2 linked regions of the Aliidongia dinghuensis genome follow. The protein of the gene in region 2 interacts with the protein of the main gene of each other region in a pairwise test. Links are inferred from orthologs where the notes say so. Each region holds a gene or a part of one and is shown on either strand. Other genes may lie near its edges. The genes, in order: rlmB and tsaE.

Evidence for each region.
Region 1: the proteins of tsaE (region 2) and rlmB interact in binary tests that used the Escherichia coli proteins (3 or more experiments, as listed by UniProt). The link is inferred for Aliidongia dinghuensis from one-to-one orthologs.

The regions. Positions count from the first base shown.
Region 1 is NZ_BMJQ01000010.1:245,925-256,480, reverse strand. Bases 5,098-8,033 are described here. They hold rlmB (23S rRNA (guanosine(2251)-2'-O)-methyltransferase RlmB), read right to left. Parts: upstream 6,971-8,033; coding sequence 6,224-6,970; downstream 5,098-6,223. Other genes in these bases: tuf (elongation factor Tu), read left to right, coding at 7,594-8,033; IEY58_RS19995 (DUF1194 domain-containing protein), read right to left, coding at 5,427-6,194; ettA (energy-dependent translational throttle protein EttA), read left to right, coding at 5,098-5,440. In the rest of the region: IEY58_RS20025 (ABC transporter substrate-binding protein), read right to left, coding at 1-144; IEY58_RS20020 (hypothetical protein), read right to left, coding at 321-620; IEY58_RS20015 (hypothetical protein), read right to left, coding at 961-1,248; IEY58_RS20010 (M20/M25/M40 family metallo-hydrolase), read right to left, coding at 1,416-2,867; IEY58_RS20005 (DUF2087 domain-containing protein), read left to right, coding at 3,003-3,587; more of ettA, read left to right, coding at 3,758-5,097; more of tuf, read left to right, coding at 8,034-8,784; preprotein translocase subunit SecE, read left to right, coding at 9,039-9,236; transcription termination/antitermination protein NusG, read left to right, coding at 9,241-9,774; rplK (50S ribosomal protein L11), read left to right, coding at 9,939-10,373; rplA (50S ribosomal protein L1), read left to right, coding at 10,378-10,556. UniProt on the Escherichia coli protein: Specifically methylates the ribose of guanosine 2251 in 23S rRNA.
Region 2 is NZ_BMJQ01000010.1:119,579-129,966, reverse strand. Bases 4,622-7,389 are described here. They hold tsaE (tRNA (adenosine(37)-N6)-threonylcarbamoyltransferase complex ATPase subunit type 1 TsaE), read right to left. Parts: upstream 6,357-7,389; coding sequence 5,886-6,356; downstream 4,622-5,885. Other genes in these bases: IEY58_RS19300 (GNAT family N-acetyltransferase), read right to left, coding at 7,006-7,389; IEY58_RS19305 (transcriptional regulator), read right to left, coding at 6,561-7,013; IEY58_RS19315 (aminoglycoside phosphotransferase family protein), read right to left, coding at 4,861-5,889; IEY58_RS19320 (nucleotidyltransferase family protein), read right to left, coding at 4,622-4,864. Outside these bases: double-strand break repair helicase AddA, read right to left, coding at 1-1,160; double-strand break repair protein AddB, read right to left, coding at 1,157-4,132; more of IEY58_RS19320, read right to left, coding at 4,139-4,621; more of IEY58_RS19300, read right to left, coding at 7,390-9,165; transcriptional regulator GcvA, read right to left, coding at 9,369-10,253. UniProt on the Escherichia coli protein: Required for the formation of a threonylcarbamoyl group on adenosine at position 37 (t(6)A37) in tRNAs that read codons beginning with adenine.

The sequences.
Region 1 (10,556 bases), 130 kb from region 2 along the record:
CATGACGATGAGTGGCAGGTACGAGATGCCGAATTGCTGGGCGATCCGGATCTCCGCCGTTTCGGCCGCAGCCGGGCTATGGACCGAGAGCAGAGTGCCGGGCGTCAGTAGTGCTGCGAGGACCAGACGGGGGTAGTTCGGCATGACATCCCTTCGTCGCTAGCGTTGTCCGACGAGTCGCCATGAAGCAGGAAATTGCCAGTTTGATCAAGATATTGGAGTGCCGCCGGCGGGCGACGGCATGACGGGCCTCGAACGGCCGTCGGCGCAACAAAAAAGGGGCGCCCTGGAGCGCCCCTTCTTCATGAGCCCAAATCGGCTCAGTTGGTCGAGGTCGAGGTCGACGTCGATGTGGAGGAATTCGAACCGTTGCTGTTGCTGCTCGATGAGGCCGCAGCGGCGATCCCGGCGACCGCGAGGACGCCGGCACCGACCGCGGCGAGCGTGCCAACCGACAGGCCGGCGACACCCGCCGTGCCGGCAGCACCAGCCGCAGCCGGTGCGGGGGCCGCTGATGTCGGTGCCACCGGTGCCGCCGGCGCGGTCTGGGCCACGGCGATGCCGGTCGAGGTCACGAGCAGGCCACCAACGGCGAGAGCGGCCACAACCTTGCTAAACATTCGATACCCCCGTGCCTGATTTGCGCAACTGGTTCGACAGGCGCCCCGATGCCGCTAGGACTCAACTCTGTCGTTTCAAAAATAACCTAGAGGAGGTTGTGGCGCCGCGCCAACCCTGAAAGCGGCAAATCTCCATGGTTTTCAGAATGTCCGCCGGTGATTGTGGCTTTTGTGCTGCACTGCGGCTGCGCTGACCGGCATCGACGACGTGCGATCGGCGGTTGCGTCGGAAGAAAGTCAGTCCGGCATGAGGCGCCGCGCAGGACACACGCAGTCGGCGGTTGCGACTCGCAACAAAAAAGCGCCCGATCGGGCGCCTTTCCGTTCCGGCCGGAGTCGGTTAGTTGGTCGAGGTCGAAGTCGACGTCGACGTGGAGGACGAGGTCGAGCCGCTGGCGCCGTTGCTCGACGAGGCGGCGGCGGCGATCGCGGCCACGGCGACGACGCCAGCGCCGATCGCGGCAAGCGTACCGACCGACAGGCCGGCGACACCCGCCGTGCCGGCAGCACCGGCGGCGGCCGGGGCGGGAGCTGCACCCGCAGGTGCTGTGGTCTGAGCGACGGCGATGCCAGTGGAGGTCACGAGCATGGCGCCGACGACGAGCGCGGTTAGGATTTGTTTGCGCATTCGAAGCTCCTGCCTTGGAAACACCAACTCGTTCTAAGGGCGTCGCGGCGCCGATAGGAATTAGCCCTGTCACTCACCCCTAAGGTAGTCGAGCTTGCCTTCGCCCGCCAACCCTGAATCCGCTTTCCTGGAGCAATTATTTCAGTATCCGCTTGGGATTGTGACATTCATGTTGCAGCGCGGCCGCTCCGGGCGGGTGCGTCGGCCTTGAGCTTGGCCATTCGTGCCAGGATTGCAGCATGGGACAGGATGCCGTTCTTGAGGCAGCGCAGCTCGAACTTCTCGTTCGGCGAATGGATGCGGTCGTCTTCCAGGCCGAAGCCGAGCAGGATCGATTCCAGCCCCAGATGCTCTTGCATCCAGCCGACGACGGGAATGGAGCTGCCTATGCCCATCAGCACCGCGTCGCGCCCGTAGATCTCTTTCAACCCGGCCTTGGCGGCGCTCATGTAAGGCGTGTCGGTCGCGACGCTGATCCCGGGCGACTGGCCGAAGAACTTGATGTCCCAGCGGCAATCCGGCGGCGTGCGTGCCTCGAAGAACGACTTGATGCCGGCGACGATGCGCTCGGGATCCTGCGCCGCGACCAGCCGGCAGCTGAGCTTCGCTGAGGCCTCGGCCGGGATCACGGTCTTGGCGCCGGCGCCGGTATAGCCGCCCCAGATGCCGTTGATATCGCAGGTCGGGCGCGACCAGAGCCGTTCGAGCGCATGCCGGCCGCCTTCGCCGCTCGCCGTCTTGAGGCCGATCTCGGACAGGAACCGTCGTTCGTCGAAGCCCAGGGACTTCCAGGCCGCGAGCTCGTCCTTCGAAATTTCGACCACGTCGTCATAGAAGCCCGGGATCTGCACCTGGCCGCGGTCGTCGCGCAACTGGCCCAGCACGTGGGTCAACGCGTTCAGCGGGTTGATCGCCAAGCCGCCGTAGAGGCCGGAATGCAGGTCGCGGGACGGGCCCTTGAGCGTCACTTCGGCATAGACCAGGCCGCGCAGCTTTGTCGTGATCGCGGGCGTGTCGATGTTCCAGCTGTTCGTATCCGTCACGACCGCCACGTCGGCCTTGAGCAGGTCGCGATGCGTCTTCAGGAAGTCGGGCAAGGACGGGCTGCCCGTCTCCTCCTCGCCCTCGATCATGACCGTGATCTTGACCGGCAGCTTGCCGTGGATCTTGTGCCAGCCGCGGAACGCCTCGAGGAAGGTCATGACCTGCCCCTTGTCGTCGACGGCGCCGCGCGCGACCACGCGCGGGCCGTGCTCGGCCTCGACGATGGTCGGCTCGAACGGCGGATGGTCCCAGAGCTCGAGCGGATCGGCCGGCTGCACGTCGTAATGGCCGTAATAGAGCAGATGCGGCCCCTCGCTTTCCCTTGCGCCGCCGGGCGTCCCATCGGGGCCCGGGTAATGGGCGACCAGCACCGGGTGGCCGGGTGTTGCGTGCAGCGTCGCCGTGAACCCGAGCCCGGTCAGCTGGCTCGCGAGCCACTCCGCCGCGCGCCGCACTTCGCCGGCATAGGCCGGATCGGTCGAAATGCTCGGGATGCGCAGAAACTCGAGATAGCGGGCGACGGCCTGGTCGAAGTCTTGTTCGAGATGACGCAGGACGGAAGTTGCTTCTGACATCGGCGGATCCGGGGACGATGGGGCGAGACAGTCACCATGCCGGATCGCTCGCGCTCAGAGAAGAGGGAAGGGTTGCATCCCAAACAATCTTATTCGATATATATCAAATTAGATAATGATCTATCCAGGTGCGCCATGACCGCGGACTCATTGCCGATCCTGCTCGACTTCTTCCGGGCGCTTGCGAACGAGAGCCGGCTGAAGCTCGTCGGCTTGCTGGCGGCGCGTGAGCGCAGCGGCCAGGAACTGGCGGCCCTCCTGACCTTGAGCGAGCCGACCGTTTCCCATCATCTGGCGCTGCTGAAGACGCTGGGCCTGGTGCGGCAGCGCCCCGACGGCAATACCCATTGGTGGTCGCTCGACATCGACGCGCTGGTGGCGCTCAATCGCCGGCTCTCGTCGCGCGCCGAGATCGTGGCCCTTGCCGACGGCGTGGCGCTCGATGCCTGGGACCGGCGGGTGCTCGACAATTTCCTTGGGCCGGACGGCCGGCTGAAGGAGATCCCGGCGAGCCGCAAGAAGCGCTGGGTCATCCTGCGCTTCCTCGCCGAGCGCTTTGCGACCGACCAGCGCTACGCGGAGGCGGAGTTGAACGAGATCCTGAAACGCTACCACGAGGACAGCGCCACGCTCAGGCGCGAGCTCGTGGGATATCGCATGATGGCGCGCGACCGCGGCGTCTATTGGCGGCTGCCGGAAGATCAGTGGCTGCCGGCCTGACGCAGCCGCCCTGGATTACTGGGGTGTGAAGCATGGCGGCCCGGCGGCGCGGTCGGTTGCGCCGGCTGCGCGGGATGCGCTAGAAACGCCGCCGTGTGGACGGACGAGAGCGCGCCGCCGCCCCAAATTTCCGTCAAATGACGACAAGTTCCCGCGAGTTGGAGAGGTCGATGGCCGGCTATCAGTACATCTATGTGATGAAGGGCTTGAACAAGTCCTATCCAGGTGGCCGCGAAGTGCTGAAGGACGTCTGGCTGTCGTTCCTGCCCGGCGCCAAGATCGGCGTGCTGGGTCCGAACGGCGCCGGCAAGTCGACCCTGCTCAAGATCATGGCCGGGGTCGACAAGGAGATCAACGGCGAGGCCTGGGCGGCCGACGGGGTGCGCGTCGGCTACCTGGCGCAGGAGCCGCAGCTCGACCCGACGCTCGACGTGCAGGGCAACGTCATGCTCGGCCTGAAGGAGACGAAGCACCTGCTCGAGCGGTTCGAGGCGGTGAGCGCGCGCTTCGCCGAGGAACTGACCGACGACGAGATGAACGATCTCATCACCGAGCAGGGCGAGCTGCAGGAGAAGATCGACGCGGTCAACGGCTGGGAGCTCGACCGCACGATCGAGATCGCCATGGACGCGCTCAATTGCCCGCCGGGCGACGCCAAGGTCGACAAGCTGTCCGGCGGCGAGAAGCGCCGCGTGGCGCTCTGCCGCCTGCTGCTCGAAAAGCCGGATATGCTGCTGCTCGACGAGCCGACGAACCATCTGGACGCGGCCTCGGTCGCCTGGCTGCAGCGTTTTCTGAAGGATTTCGCGGGCACCGTCGTGACGGTGACCCACGATCGCTATTTCCTTGACGATGTCGCGAACTGGATCCTCGAGGTCGACCGCGGTCGTACCTTCCCGCACGAGGGCAACTATAGCTCGTGGCTGGTCGAGAAGCAGAAGCGGCTCGAGCTCGAGAACAAGACCGAGATCGCGCGCCAGCGCACGATCGCCCGCGAGCTCGAATGGGTGCGGGCGAGCCCGCGCGCCCGCCAGGCCAAGTCCAAGGCGCGCATCCAGGCGTTCGACGAATTGGTGGCGCATTCCAAGGAAAAGGTGCCGGACACGGCGCAGATCGTGCTGCCGCCGGGCCCGCGCCTGGGCGACCTCGTCATCGAGGCCGGCCATATCAACAAGAGCTTCGGCGACCGCATGCTGATCGAGGACCTGTCGTTCCGGCTGCCGCCGGGCGGCATCGTCGGCGTGATCGGCCCGAACGGCGCCGGCAAGACCACGCTGTTCCGCATGATCACCGGCCAGGACAAGCCGGACTCGGGCGACTTCCGGGTCGGCGACACGGTCAAGCTCGGCTATGTCGACCAGTCGCGCGACGCGCTCGATCCCAACAAGAACGTCTGGGAAGTGGTCTCGGACGGGCTCGACGAGATCGACCTCGGCCGGCGCAAGATGAACAGCCGCTCCTATGTGGCGCTGTTCAACTTCAAGGGCACGGACCAGCAGAAGAAAGTCGGCCAGCTGTCGGGCGGTGAGCGCAACCGCGTCCATATCGCGCGCATGCTGAAGACCGGCGCCAACGTGCTGCTGCTCGACGAGCCGACGAACGATCTCGACGTCGATACGCTGCGGGCCCTCGAGGATGCGCTCGAGGAATATGCCGGCTGCGCCGTGGTCATCACCCACGATCGCTGGTTCCTCGATCGCCTGGCGACCCACATTCTCGCCTTCGAGGGCGAGGCCCAGGTCGTCTGGTTCGAAGGCAACTACCAGATGTACGAGGCCGACCGGAAGCAGCGCCTGGGCGTTGCGGCCGACGAGCCGCACCGCTTCCAGTACAAGCCGCTCACCCGCGGCTGAGCCAAGGACGGGCGGGCCAGTGCGGACCCGCCCGTTGCATTTCAAGGAGCGGCGATCTCGGTAGCGGTGACAGGCCGGATACCGTCACCTCGGCCACCAGCTTGCGGCGCATGGCGTCGGCGAAGCTGTCCAGGTCCTGGGCCACGATCACGAAGGCGCCCGGGCCGCCGATGACATAGAGCGTATAGTAGGTCTCGAGCCACGGCTCCTCGGTCAGGATCGGCAGGCCGTTGATGGTGATGCCGTCGGTGACCAGCTTGTCGCGCACCTCCTCGATCGGTGGGCCGATGTTGCTCATGCCGTCGCCCGACACGTCCACCACCCGCCGCGTGGCCGGCCAGGGCGAGTCGACGAGCAGGTCCTCGGCGGCGAGGAGCGCGTTCGCGATGCCGGTAAGCCCGCTCGAGCTACGATGGACCTGGTGCAGCTTCTGGGCGAAGGCCTGGGCGTCGGCGGCGGAGGCGATTCGGGTCCACGGCATGACGACGATCTGCCGGTCGGGGTCGGAAAATTCCATGACGGTGACGGCGACCGCGCCGTTCGGGCCGGCCGAGACCGCCTTGGTGAAATCCGGGCTCGCGATCGCTGCTGCTGTGCCGTCGCGCTGCAGCTCGTAGCGTTCGTCGTTCACGCTCAGGCTGACGTCGACTGCGATGACGAGCGCCGTGTCGACAGGCTCGGCGGCCCGGGCGCCGGTCGCGATTGGAAGGGAGGCGGCGGCGAGCAGCAGGATTGCGGTCAGCCAATGTTTCATGCTCCGAACCTCCCGACAGGAGCAGCCGATCAGTCGGCGCGCACCAGCTCGTAAAGCGCGATTGCGGCAGCATTCGAGACGTTGAGGCTCGCGACGGGACCCTGGGTCGGCAGGCGGGCCATGAGGTCGCACGATTCGCGTGTCAGGCGCCGGAGGCCGTCGCCTTCCGACCCCAGGACCAGGCAAACCCGTCCCCCGAGCTTGTGGCTGGCGAGCGTCGCGTCGGCCTCGCCGGCGAGGCCGACGCTCCAGAAGCCGGCCTTCTTCAGCTGATCGAGCGCGCGCGCGAGGTTGACGACGCGAACGAGCGGCACGTGCTCGACCGCGCCCGAGGCGGATTTCGCGAGCGTGCCAGAGACTTCGGGGGCATTGCGGTCGGGCAGGATGACCGCGGCGGCGCCGAACGCCGCGGCCGAACGCAGGATGGCGCCGATGTTGTGCGGGTCGGTCACCTGATCGAGCGCGACGACGATCGCCCGCTCGCGCGTGCCCAGATGCCGGATCACATCCTCGAGAAGCCAGGGGGCGAGCGGCTTCGCCAGCAGTGCCACGCCCTGGTGCACGGCGCCGGGCGGCAGGAGCTTCGCGATCGCGTCGCGCGGCACGATCTGCGGCTCGATCGAGCTCGCGTCCCCGAGCAGGCTTTCGAGCTCGGCCGCGGCCTCCTCGGTCGCGACCAGGCGCTGGATCTTGCGGACCGGGTTGCGGAGCGCCGCCTCGACGGCGTGATAGCCCCAGAGCCAGGGCGCGCCGCCCGCGGCCTCGTCGCTGCCCATGGGCTTTCCGCTCGACGGCTTCCCGCTTGACGGCTTCCCACCGGCCGGCCGTGCTTCGGCCGACTTGCCGCGCCCGGCGACTCTGGCGGCGCCGGCCGGGTGTGCGGCCGGCGCCGCCGCCGACGGCGAGGGATGCTGGGAGGCGTGATGTGAGGCTGGGCGAGGGCGCTTGCGCATGACAGGGTTTCCAGAACGAGTGTCGGCGACGGCTCTTAGGCGTAAATCCTTGCGCTGCATAGGGGTGCTGCGGCGCATCGGCCCTGCGCAACCCGCTTTCGCCAGTTGACATTGCCTCGGAAATTTACATAGTGCGCTCCTCCGCTGCGCCGGACGATGGTCGTAGCGCTGTGGAGGGGTGGCCGAGCGGTCAATGGCAGCAGACTGTAAATCTGCCGACGTATGTCTACGTTGGTTCAAATCCAACCCCCTCCACCATGCGACCATCGGCGCGGTTGACGAGCGAACGGCTCGGCGGGTGTAGCTCAATGGTAGAGCACCAGCCTTCCAAGCTGGCTGTGAGGGTTCGATTCCCTTCACCCGCTCCAGTCGACCCGCTCTAGGCGCTGGCCGGTAATATTGGTTTGTTCATTTTCCTCTGATCGGGCATGTGAGGCGTCAACGAAATGGCGAAGGCGAAGTTTGAGCGGACGAAGCCGCATTGCAACATCGGGACGATTGGTCACGTTGACCATGGCAAGACGTCTCTGACGGCAGCGATCACGAAGGTTTTGGCCGAGACTGGCGGCGCGACGTTCACGGCGTACGACCAGATCGACAAGGCGCCGGAAGAGCGGGCGCGCGGCATCACGATCTCGACGGCGCACGTCGAGTACGAGACGACGAACCGGCACTATGCGCACGTCGACTGCCCGGGCCATGCGGACTACGTGAAGAACATGATCACGGGTGCGGCGCAGATGGACGGTGCGATCCTGGTGGTGTCGGCGGCGGACGGCCCGATGCCGCAGACGCGCGAGCACATCCTGTTGGCGCGCCAGGTCGGCGTTCCGGCGCTGGTCGTGTTCATGAACAAGGTCGACATGGTCGACGATCCGGAGCTCCTGGAGCTGGTCGAGCTCGAGGTGCGCGAGCTGCTGTCGAGCTACAATTTCCCGGGCGACGACATTCCGGTGATCAAGGGCTCGGCGCTGATGGCGCTCGAGGACAAGAACCCGGCGCTCGGCCATGACGCGATCCTGGAGCTGATGAAGGCGGTCGACGCCTACATCCCGCAGCCGGAGCGTGCGATTGACGGTGCGTTCCTGATGCCGGTCGAGGACGTGTTCTCGATCTCGGGCCGCGGCACGGTGGTGACCGGCCGCGTCGAGCGCGGTGTGATCAAGGTCGGCGAGGAAATCGAGATCGTCGGCCTGAAGGACACGCTGAAGACGACGGTGACGGGCGTCGAGATGTTCCGCAAGCTCCTGGACCAGGGCCAGGCGGGCGACAACATCGGCGCGCTCTTGCGCGGCACCAAGCGCGAGGAAGTCGAGCGCGGCCAGGTGCTGGCGAAGCCGGGCTCGATCACGCCGCACACGAAGTTCAAGGCCGAGGCGTACATCCTGACGAAGGAAGAGGGCGGCCGTCACACGCCGTTCTTCACGAACTATCGTCCGCAGTTCTATTTCCGCACGACCGACGTCACGGGCATCGTGAGCCTGCCGGCCGGCGTGGAGATGGTCATGCCGGGCGACAACGTGGCGATGGACGTCGAGCTGATCGCGCCGATCGCCATGGACGAGGGTCTGCGCTTCGCGATCCGCGAGGGCGGCCGCACCGTCGGTGCCGGCGTCGTCTCCGCTATCACGAAGTAACTAGCCAAAGGGCGGGAAACCGCCTATAACACTCGGCCGGCCGTCGCAATGCAATGGGCGAACCCCTCTTTGCGTCGGTCGGCTCGGTGTTCCGGGCCTGGAGGAGTGTAGCTCAATTGGTAGAGCACCGGTCTCCAAAACCGGGGGTTGGGGGTTCGAGCCCCTCCTCTCCTGCCAGCCCAGAGTTTCGAATGGACAGCACCGCCACGGGGCAACCCGTGGTGTCGCGTTTCTGGATGGTCTGATCAGGTACCATGGCTAAAACGAGCCCGGCAGAGTTTGTGCGGCAGGTCCGCCAGGAAGTGACGAAAGTCACCTGGCCTACCCGGAAGGAGACCTCCGTGACGACCGTAATGGTGTTCGTCATGGTGTTCATCGCCGCCACTTTCTTCTTTACGGTCGATCAGCTCCTGTCGCAAGGCGTGCGCTGGATCCTGAGCCTAGGGGCCTGATTCTATGGCGCATCGTTGGTACGTGCTGCACGTCTATTCCGGCTTCGAGAAGAAGGTTGCCCAGTCGATCCGCGAGCAGGCGGAGCAGAAGGGCATGACGGATTTCTTCGCCGAGATTCTGGTGCCGACCGAAGAGGTGCAGGAAGTGAAGCGCGGGTCGAAGATCTCGACCGAGCGCAAGTTCTTCCCGGGCTACGTGCTCTTGAAGATGGACCTGACCGACGACACCTGGCACCTGGTCAAGAACACGCCGAAGGTCACGGGTTTCCTCGGCGGCAAGGGCCTGCGCCCCGCGCCGATCACCGAGGCCGAGGCGACCCGGATCATGAAGCAGGTCCAGGAAGGCATCGAGCGGCCGAAGCGCTCGATCGTCTACGAGGTCGGCGACCAGGTGCGCGTGTGCGACGGTCCGTTCACCTCGTTCAACGGCCTGGTGGAAGAGGTCGACGAGGAGAAGGGGCGTCTCAAGGTTGCCGTCTCGATCTTCGGCCGGGCCACCCCGGTCGATCTGGAGTATTCCCAGGTCGAGAAGGTGTGACGACGTTTTGACGAATTCGGCGCGCGGCCTCGGCGAACGGGGCCGTCGCGTCGTTCTGTCTGGTGGGCTCGCCCGTTGATGGGCCCGCCCGGCCAGGCGCAAACCGCGCGGGAGGCTCGCCATGGCCGCAACCGCGCTTCGCTCTCCCATAGGAGTGAGTTGAATTGGCAAAGAAGATTGTCGGCTACATCAAGCTGCAGGTGCCGGCAGGCAAGGCTAACCCGTCGCCGCCGATCGGTCCGGCGCTGGGTCAGCGCGGCCTGAACATCATGCAGTTCTGCAAGGACTTCAACGCGAAGACCCAGGGCATGGAGCCGGGGATGCCGATTCCGGTCGTCATCACCGCCTATGCGGACCGGTCGTTCACGTTCGTGACCAAGACGCCGCCGAACACCTATTTCCTCAAGAAGGCCGCTGGCATCGACAAGGGCACGCAGACCCCGGGCAAGGGCGCCAAGGTCGGCAAGGTGACCATGGATCAGATCCGCGACATCGCCCAGAAGAAGATGGCGGACTTGAACGCCAAGGACCTCGAGGGCGCTTGCTCGATGCTGATCGGTTCGGCCCGCTCGATGGGCCTCGAAGTCGTGGGGGAGTAAGGTCATGGCTTTCGTTGGCAAGCGTCTGAAGGCCGCCAAGGCCACCATCGACCGGACCCAGGCTTACGCCCTCGACAAGGCGATCGAGCTGGTGAAGTCGAACGCGACGTCGAAGTTCGACGAGACCGTCGAGATCTCGATGAACCTCGGCATCGACCCGCGTAAGGCCGACCAGAACCTGCG
Region 2 (10,388 bases):
TCGAGCAAGTCGCGCGTTGCCAGGATCAGGTCGTCGTAGTCGAGCAGCCCGCGCCGGCGCTTTTCCGCTTCATAGGCGTCGAGGAAGCCGGCGGCGAGGCGGGCGAGCCCGGCGCTCGCCCGGGCCACGACGACAGCCGCCAACCGGTCGCGGACCCGCTTGATGCGCGCCTGCTCGGCCGCCAGCACGTTGCCGATACGAGGATCCGCCGTCAGCACGGCCTTGGTGGCAAGCGTCTTGCGCGGCTCGCCCTCGGCCGTGAGGAAGGCCGCGGCATAGTCGGCGAAGCGTGCCGGGCGGCCCTCGGGATCGCCGAGCCAGGCGGCGAGGCAAGCACCGCGCGCGGCGTCGGTCTTGCTGCCGCCGTTGAGCGCTTCCGTCGCGTGCCGCAGGCCGGCGCCGTCGAAGGCTGCCTCGCGGCAAGCCGCGGCGACGGCGCTCTCCTCCGTCTCGCCGGGGGCGACCCCCAGGCGCCGGTGCAGATGCTCGAGATAGGGCGCCAGCCCGCCGGCCTCGGCGATCAGCTGGGCGAGCCGGCCGCGCTCTGTCGTCAGCGCTTGCATCAGCTCGGCGAAGGCGAGCTCGCCCGCATGGCGCGTGACCTCGTCGAGCGCGGCGCCCAGGTCGTCCGCCGCCGCGCGCGCCGCCGTCAGCACGCCGAGGCGCGCTTCCTCCAACAGCTCGGTGGCACTGCGGTCGTCCATGACCTCGAACTGCGGCGGCAGGCCGGCTTCGAGCGGGAAACGGCGCAGCACGGACTGGCAGAACGCATGGATGGTGAGGATGCGCATGCCGCCCGGCGTGTCGAGCACGCGCGCGAACAGCCGGCGCGCGCGGTCGAGCATCTCCGGCGGCACATTGCGCTCCGCCTCGCCGATCAGGCCCGCGACGTCCGCACGCAGCCGCGCATCGGTCTCGGTCGCCCAGCCCGACAGGCGCTCGTTGAGCCGGTTCGCCATTTCGGCCGCGGCGGCCTTGGTGAAGGTCAGGCACAGCAGCCTGCTGGGCGGCGTGTCGGCCAAGAGCAGATTCAAGAGCCGGTCGGTCAAAACCTTGGTCTTGCCGGTGCCGGCGGAGGCCGCGACCCAGACCGAGGCCCGACCGTCCGACGCCAGCTGCTGAACCTTGGTTGGGTCGATCTTGTCGTGATCGGGGCTCATTCGCCGCTCACCGAGCCCCATTCGGCGACGCGCGCCAGATGGTCATAGTCGCGGTAGCGCCCGGCGCGCTCCGGCCGCGGCAGCGAGCGATAGGGTGTCGAGGGATCGTCGTAGCGTGTGACCAGCCGTTCGAGGCCGAGCCGGGCCGCCCGGGCAAGCTCGGCCGGGTTGGCGTCCTTGCCGCCGGCGGGGCTGATCTCGGCCGGCGGATCGTTGCCGGTGAGCCGCCAGAAGGCGAGGTCGGTGACGGCGCGCGCCGGGACCGGCTGGAAGCCGCCACTCTGCAGCATCGCGGCCTCGAGCGGCAGCTGCGGGGCATATCCCAGCTGCACCTCCTCGGGCCGGGGCACGCCGCCGGTCTTGTAGTCGATGAGGGCGGCGCCGCCGTCACGGAGCAAGTCGATCCGGTCGGCCTTGCCCTCGACCAGGAAGCGGCCGCCCGCGGTTTCGAGCTCGAGCCGCCCGCGGCATTCGGTGAAGCTCTCGAGGATCGCGGGCCGCCGCTCGGCCTCGGCCGCGACGAACCAGTCCGCGATGCGCAGGAAGCGCGGCCACCAGAAGGCCCAGACGCCGGGCCGGGCGAGCGCCTCGCCGAACACCTCGCGCCCGATGGCGACGAGCTGGGTCAAGGGCTCCGCTGCCGGCGTGCGCTCGCGGATGAAGCGGTCAAGCGCTTCGTGGATGAAGGTGCCGCGCTCGGCCACGCCCGGATCGGCGTCGAGCGGGTCGAGCGGGCGCAGCTTCAAGACATGGCGCGCATAGATCGCGTAGGGATCGCGCATCCAGGTCTCGATCTCGGTCACCGACAGGCGGCGCGGCCGGGCGTGGCTGGGCGGGGTCGGCGCCGGCGGGGCGCAGGGCCGGACCGCGTCCGGCGTGTCGAGCCGGGCCTGCCAGGCGAGGAACGGCAGCACGCGCGCCGTGTCGAGCGCGCCGCCGCCGGCGCGCAGCACCGTGTCGAGCCGCAGGAGCCAGCGCGACGGCACGGTCGGTGCCCCCTCGGCCCGGATGGCGCGCGTCAGCACGACCTCACCCGCGGTCGCCGCCATGGTGAAGTCGTGGGCGGCGAGGCCGATCAGCGCCTCCGCCGGCTCCAGGCCGAAATCGCGGCGCATCGGGCGCGACAGCCAGGGATCGGCCACGGCGTCGGGCGGCCAGACGCCTTCGTTGAGGCCGCCGAGAATGACGAGGTCGGCCTGCTGCAGCCGCGCTTCGAGCGTGCCCAGGATCTGCAGGCGCGGATGCTTGCCGAAGCGCGGGCGCACGACGCCGCCGGCGAGCAGCGCTTCGAGCAGCACCGGATAATCGGCGCCGGCGACGGGCGGGAAGCCTGTCGCCGCCTCGTGCAGCTCCGCCACGAAATTGGCGAGGCTGTCACCGGCCTCCTCGGCCCACAGCACCGCGGCGCCGGCCGTGTCGTCCGTCGCGCACAAGGCTTCCGCTGTCGCGATCCCGGCCGCGAGCGCCGCCTGCAATGTCGTCTCCGGCGCTGCGATCTCGGCAAGGAACGGACCCAGCAGCCGCTCGAGCCGATCGACCAGCGGAGCCAAGTCCTCATTGGTGTCTTCAGCAATGCGGCGCAGGCCGGTAAGGCCCGGAGCCGGACGGGGCCCGCGCAGGCAGAGCCGCTCGAGCCGGCGCACCGCGGCGCGGAAGCTGCCGCGCGCCATGCCGCCCGAGACGAGCGGGTGCTTCAGGAGCGACAGCAGCGGCACCGGTGCCAGATCCTCGGCCGCGGCGTCGGCCAAGAGCCGCAGCAGCACGCCCGGCGGGGTCTGATTGAGCGGCACGCCGGCGGAATCGTCGATCTCGATGTCCCAGCGCTTGAGCTCGGCCGCGACGCGCCGGGCGAGGCCGCGGTCCGGCGTCACCAGCATGGCGGTCGAGCCGGGCGTCTCCAGCCGATGGCGCATCAGGAGCGCGATCGTGCCGGCCTCTTCCTGCGGCCCCGGGCAGTCGAGCCGGGCGAGGCCGCGCGTCGCGTCCGACGAAAGCGCGCCGAGCCCGCGCCAGCGGTCGCTGACCGCGGCCGGCCGCATCATCTCGCTGAGGAGATCGGCCCGCGCCGGGGCGGCGGGTTCGATGCCCGGCGCCGGCCAAGACGGCAGGTCGTCGTGCGCGACACCCAGGTGGGTAAGCAGCCGCGCCAGGCCGTATTGCGGATGGGTCGGGTCCTGGCCGATCGCGAGCCACAGGTCCGCGTCGGCGCCGGTCTCGACGCCGGGCAGCACGACGGCGCCGTGCGGCAGGGTCGCGATCAGGCCCAGCAGCTCGGCCGCGGCCGGGATGGCGCTGCCGAAGCCGGCGGCGATGACCGGGCCCGCGGGGGGCGCCGCGCGCCAGGCGGCCGTCTGCGCCCGGATCAGCCGGTTGCGCCGGTCGGCCGGGTCGATCGCGCCCTCGTCCGCCAGCAGGGCGGGCCAATGCTCGGTCACGATCTTCAGGAAATCGACCGTGATCTGCCAGTGGCGCGCCAGCTCCGCCGGCACCAGCCGGTCGAGCCGGTCGAACCCGACCTCCTCGGTCCAGGCCTGGTCGATGAGGCGGGCGAGGTCGTCGGCAAGGGCCACGGCCTGGCCCGGCAGGATCGGCGAGCCGTCGCGCCGCTCGCCCCAGCGATGGATCAGCCGCGCCAGCAGCAGGCGGCGGCGCAGGGGTGCTATCGCCGGCGGCAGGTCGAGCGTGTCGGCGAGCGCGCCGCCGGCGGTGAGCTCGATCTCGTCCGCGTCGATGTCGCCGAGCGCCGCGAGCCGGGGCAGCAGCATCGGCCGCCCGCCCGAGGCCTTGAGGAATGCGTCGCTGAGCGCTCGGCAGGCGCGGCGGCTCGGCAGCAGGATGGTCGCTTCCGCGAGCGCCAGCGGCGAGGGGCCGAAGCGCTCGGCCAAGCCCGCGACGAGCGCATCGAGGAACGGCAGCGTGGCCGGAATCGTGAAAATCCGCGCGCCATCGATGCCGGCCGGGGCGGGCTCCATCGGCGCCTAGCGCTCGGTCCGGCGCCGGGCGAGATGGGCGCGGACCTCCTCCAGGCCCGCTTCGTCGGTCACCGTGTACCATTCGCCGTCATGGACGATGGCACCCAGGCGGCCGGCCGCGAGCGCCCGGTCGTAGATCCGGTTGAGCGAGAAGGCGCCCGCCGGCGCGTCCCCGAACAGCTGCGGCGACAGGATCTGCACGCCGGCATAGAGGTAGGGCGCGATCTCGCCGGCGCCGACCCGGCGCGGCAGGCCATTGGCGTCGAGGAAGAAATCCCCGCGATTCTGCTCGTAGCCGACGGCGCCCGTCGTGCGCTGGAGCAGCAGCATGACGTCGTGCCGCGCCGGGTCGAACGCGGCGGCGAGCCGGTCGAGCGCCGGCGTCATGCCGTCGAACCACAGCGAATCGCCATTGACCGCGAAGAACGGCTGGGGGCCCAGCAGCGACAGCGCATGCACGACGCCGCCGCCGGTCTCGAGCGCCTTCTTCTCGCGCGAGATCACGATCTCGGGCGCGGTGCGGGACTTCAGGTGCAGGGCGATCTGCTCGCCCAGGTGATGGACGTTGACCACGATGCGCTGGACGCCGAACGCGGCGAGCCGGTCGATCGCGTGGTCGAGTAGCGGCCGGCCCAGCACGGGCACCAGCGGCTTCGGGACCGTATCGGTCAGCGGGCGCAAGCGCTCGCCGCGCCCGGCCGCCAGCACCATGCCGACCGTCGGGCGGATCATCGCACGGCCTCCGGATAGAGCGCGCTCAAGCCCGCCGGCACGCCGCGCGCCGCCGGCGGCACATGGGCGTCCATCCAGTCCTTGATCGCCGCCAGCTCCGGATGGGTCAGGCTCTGCGTGAGCAGCCGCCAGGTGCGCGGCAGGTGCTTCAAATAGACCGGCTTGCCGTCGCGCCGGGCGAGCCGGCAGAAGATGCCGAGGATCTTGGCGTTGCGCTGGGCGCCGAGGAATGCCATGGAGCGCTCGAGCGCCGCCGCATCGACCTGGGGCCGGAGCGTCCGGTAGCGTGCCAGCATGGCGCGGGCGAGCGTCGGCGCCACGTCGCGCCGCGCGTCCTCGAGCAGCGAGACCAGGTCGTAGGCGATCGGCCCGATCAGCGAATCCTGGAAGTCGAGCAACCCGCAGGCGGCGAGCCCCGGCCGGTCGGAGAGCCACATCAGGTTGTCGACATGGTAGTCGCGCAAGGTGAGGCTCGCCGGCACCGCCCGGGCGAGCGGCAAGGCCGCCTGCCACAGCGACAGGTATTCCTCCTTCACCGCCGGCTCGGTCGGCCCGCCCGCGATCTCGGGCAGGCACCAGTCGACGAACTGGCCGGCCTCCGTCAGCAGGATCTCGTCGGAATAGGGCGGCACGCCGTGGCTCGCCGTGGGATCGAACCGCGCGTGCAGGTCGGCCAGCAGGTCGACCGCCAGGCCGTAGAGCCGGTGCTCGTCGGCGCCCTCGGCTATCAGCCGCGTATAGGTGTCGTCGCCCAGGTCCTCGACCAGCACGAAACCGGCGATCGGGTCGGCGGCCAGGATCAGCGGCGCCGAATATCCGAGCCCCTGGAGCAGGCGCGCCATGTGCAGGAACTCGACCGGCTTCTCGCGCGGCGGCGGCGCATCCATCAAGAGCGCGCGCCGGCCGCCGTCGCGGAGCCGATAATAGGTCCGAGTGGACGCGTCGCTCGGCAGGCGCAGGACCTGGGCCTGGCCCCAGCCGGCGGTCGCGGCGAATTCCCGGCGCAGATGGTCGCGGTCGATCATGATGGGTTTTGCAGCCGTTCGAGCCAGGTGGACCGGCCGACGGCGACGAGCTCGGCGCGCCGGCCCGTGGGCGTTGTGCCGGGCATGAGCGTCAGCTCCAGCCGGTCGCGCGGGGCGAGCGGGCCCAGCCGGTCCGGCCATTCGACGAGCAGGATGCCGTCGACGAGCGCGTCCTCGAAGCCCAGCTCCCAGATCTCTTCCGGGTCCTTCAGGCGATAGAGGTCGAAATGCCAGACCGGGCCGGCGGCACCGGCGTAGGTCTGCACCAGCGTGAAGGTCGGGCTCGGCACTTCGTGCGCCTCCGGCGCCTGCGCCATGACGAAGCCGCGGGCGAGTGCCGTCTTGCCCATGCCGAGGTCACCGCGCAGCAGCAGGATGTCGCGAGGCTTAGCACTCGCCGCAAGCCGCGCCCCCAAGCTGGCCGTGGCAGCTTCGTCAGGCAGGTCGAGGGTGAAGGAACGGGACATGGTGTCCGTTCTAAAGGGCGGGGCGGCGGGGAGCAAGCGGGCCCCTGCAGATGGCATCGCGGCGCACGGCTTCTGCAGTGGCGTGATTGGTATGGCTGGATTTGGATGCGGGGGCCTAAGTGTCAGTTCGAGAGGTGGGGAGGTTCTTGCCGCGAGTGGTGCTCGCGGCCTGTTGAACTTTTATCGAGTCAATTGGATCTTTATTTAGGCGGCTACGGGCAATGGAAGTGCAGAGTTAAATAAGTTGAGTTCCGGGCCATCAGCTAATAGGCGCTTGAAGAATTGAGGCGGTTGAAAACTAGCGAGGTGACGTCGGATTTCCCCGAGGGCAAATGTCGAAGGAAGCTTTGTGACCAACGAGAATACAACGACGTAGGCCGTGCCAGCACCCTCATAGTAGGCGTCGAATTCAGCCTTAGTGATCCCGCACTGTTCGCCGTAGTCACGCCAAATCACCGAAGGTGCTGCGGCTACCACTTCGGCAACAACCCCGATTGCCTCCACGGAACCACGCGGAAGGGTGCAATAAATCCACACCCGACAGCCGGCGGATAGTTTCAGCGGACGACGCCGAAGTTCAACGGTCTTTCTCCCGCTCAACATGCTGTCGACATGGCGCGGGTGAACCGAAATGAGAATGTCTTCGGTTCTAGCCATTGACTCGCCCTTCCTTCACTACCGCGACCAATTTCTCGAAAGAGATGCTTCGTGCGCTTACCAGATTCGAGCCATCAACACACTCCAATTCCCTCAATCGCTTAAGCGACACCGGAGTCTTGAAAATGAAAATGTTGTCGAATGACGTCTCTGTGACCTTGCGGCCCACGCTCCGCTTTTCGAGAGTGTGGCGATCAAGAACGCCTCGTTGCAATACCTTGCCCAAGGCGTCCGCTTTGGTGACGATGCGACTTTCAGTGATGCGGGCGACCGCGAACACGCATCCACGACCCGTCCCTTTCTGAGACTCGTAGAACAATATTGGTGTGCCGGTCTTCATCTGACCCAGTGTCTTGGGCGCACTGATGTAGACCCGTTCACGTCGCAAGATCGCCTCTGGCGGAGCGAGTATTGACAGTTGAGGGCTCGCCCCGATGAGATCGCGGGCGAAATGCTCCCTGATCGGGACGATAACACCGTCCCGCCCCGGGAACAATAGGAGAACAGGCGATAGAATCCTTTCGATTTCCGACAGGGAGAGTGCGACCTCCCTATCTCCGTTTTTCAGCACCACGCCCGTCCGCATGTCTTCGTGCGTGGGGACCTGCTGAGGCAGATATAACGAGGCGACAGAAATCAGCGACTGACGCATTGCAGGCCAGTTTTCAGACGAAATGATTCTCCCGACGGCGAGACGCTGAAGTATCAAATGGCTGTCGCCTGCGCCAATAGGGGGTCTAAAACCCATCGCAATTGCAGTTTGGCGTGTCGCAACCTGACCTGCGAGAATGTTTAGCCGGACAAGCGTGGGGCCTGCGCCGCTGAGTTCGCGAGGGATGGCATCGAGAAAGTAATCGAGAATAGATTCGGCAACTGGATTCGTCTCGTCAACTGCTAGATACAGGTCCGTCGTTCTCTTGGTCCCGCCAAAAACCGTCCATTTGGCAAATCCAGCCGCTCCGTCCTGATCATCGACGATCAACAGCCATTGAGCTTGAGTGCCCTGGCAAGCTAGAGCATCCTCGACAAATGCCGACGAGGCCCCCGCCGCCTGAATGAACTCTCGTGCTCTTGGCAAATCGTCGGGAATGTTGCGGCGCGCACGCAACATTCCGCTTGATACCGCCGCTACGGCGCCATCAGCCTCCTTTTGGCGAGCCTCCACTAGTGTGGCGAACTCTTCGACACCGATCACATCCAGGTTCCAAACCTCGAGAAGGTATTGACTTGCTCGCAGGATCGCGTTCTCGCTTGTGATGAAGCCTGCGGCGCGATGATAAATGGCAGTAGAAATGTGCTTTAGATCTGACCAATCCTGCTCTTTCAGCGCACCTTGTCGGTGACGTTCAGGGAAAATTGCTGGAGCGAGTTTCGCGAGCATGGGTCGAAGATTTGTCTCTGACGGCTGACTTAAACAGTCCGCTCGAGCAGCGAAGGCAAGCACAGGATCATTATTGGGGCTTTTGGATGTGCGCAGCAGTTCTTTGGCAAATTCTTCAGCTACCATAAGGCGTATGCTGTTGTTCATACCTGCCCAAACGACTTTGGTAGCGGCATCCGAACGAGGGCGTCTGCGAATTACATCGAAAAGCACATTGAGATCAAAGAGGTAGATTGGGCGTTGAGAATACCGTTCCGCGAACCGCAACTCGCTCTCGCGGGCGGAGATTCCCATCAAGGTCAGCAAGGAGGGAGATTCGAGGTCAAGCACGCGGACATTGATTTGTCGATTGCGAGCCACTCCGCCCGCTTTGGTGCGGACAATCCGAAACCCCATTCGTCCCCATACCGAATTAGCTGCGAGATCACCCGCGACCTTTGCCACAATACTAAGCCAATGTTGAGCGGTGAGCCGTTCTTTGAGCAGCGTTAATAGTCGGCGAGCAAGCCCGTGACCTCGAAATGCTGGATCCACAAATAGTTGAAAAATCCTTGCCTGTGGGAACAGGCCGCCAAACACAAGATGGCCGGCATATATTTCTTTGCCGTCGATGGTGGCCGTTGCGACGAACAACTTTCCAGTAGTCGCAAATGTCCTGTAGGCTGCCTCGGGCAGGAAGCCCAACTCCTCCTTTGCTGTGTCTGCACCCTTCCTTACATCAGGAAGGTAGGGGAGGATATCTTCGACGCTGTCTTTGATGGTGAAGGGCATGTTCTTCTCTGTTTGGTTGCGCCCATCATAGCTTATCGTCCGCAAAAGGCGAGTGCCTGACCTAGTTGATCTGTACCCTGATTGCGGACGTAGTTACGCGTTTCGGGAGGCAAAGACGAGTTTCGGTTTGGTCCACTAGCAACTCGTTATTTCACTTTTGATAGTCATGTCACGGTTCAGTCCAACCCACACCACTACGCCGCCTACCCCTCGCGGATCTTCGCTTCCAGCCATTGGATGAACCCGCCCACCAGCGGCGTTTCGGCCAGCTCCGGCCGGCAGACGACGTGATAGGCGTGCTCGGCCGGGATCGTCGTCTCGAACAGGCGGACGAGGCGGCCTTCGGCGAGGTCGTCCGCGGCGATGACGCTGTCGCCAAGCGCGACACCCTGACCGCAGACGGCCCCTTCTAGCGCGATATGGGCATTGCCGAGCGGGACCGTGCGGAAATCGGCCGCATGGCCGGCGGCGTTCAGGAGCCAGCGCGCCCATTCGGTGCCGTCGTCCTCGCACAAGAGCAGGTGATGCTGCAGGTCGCGCACCGTGCGGATCGGATGCGGGCCGTTCATCAGCATCGGGCTCGCGACCGGGAAGAGCGCGACCGAGCAGAGCGCCGTCACGCGGCGCCCGTGCCAGCGCCCGTTGCCGTAGCGGATGCAGAGGTCGACCGCTGGCGTGTAGATCTCGCGGTCGTCGTTCGACGGGATGAGCTTCAGGTTCACCGCCGGATTCTGGCGCAGGAACTCGCCGATGTGCCGGACCAGCCAGCGCGACGTGAGTGCCACCGGGCAGGAGATGACGAGGTCGCCGGCCATGGCGCCGTCGCCGATCTTGGCGGTGGCGTCGGCGATCGTCTGGAAGGCCGCGTTGATCGAGGGCAGCAGGGCGGCACCCTGCGGCGTCAGCTTGAGCCGCCGCTTCGTCCGGTCGAAGAGGGTGACGCCCAAGGCGGCCTCCAGCGTCTTCAGCTGATGGCTGACGGCACTCGGCGTCACATTGAGCTCGTCGGCCGCCTTGGCGACCTGCAGGTGGCGGGCCGAGGCCTCGAAGGCGCGCAGCGGGTTGAGCGGCGGCAGGCGTTGGCGCAAGGAGGCGTCCTATGCTGAGAAAAATTCAGCATAGCTTTGCGGATAAAATCGGTTGCCTTCAAGTTCCGAAAGAATGGACCATCGCCGTGGGGTTCGCCGGCAACAAACGAAAATACGCCGGCGCATGAGGCAAAC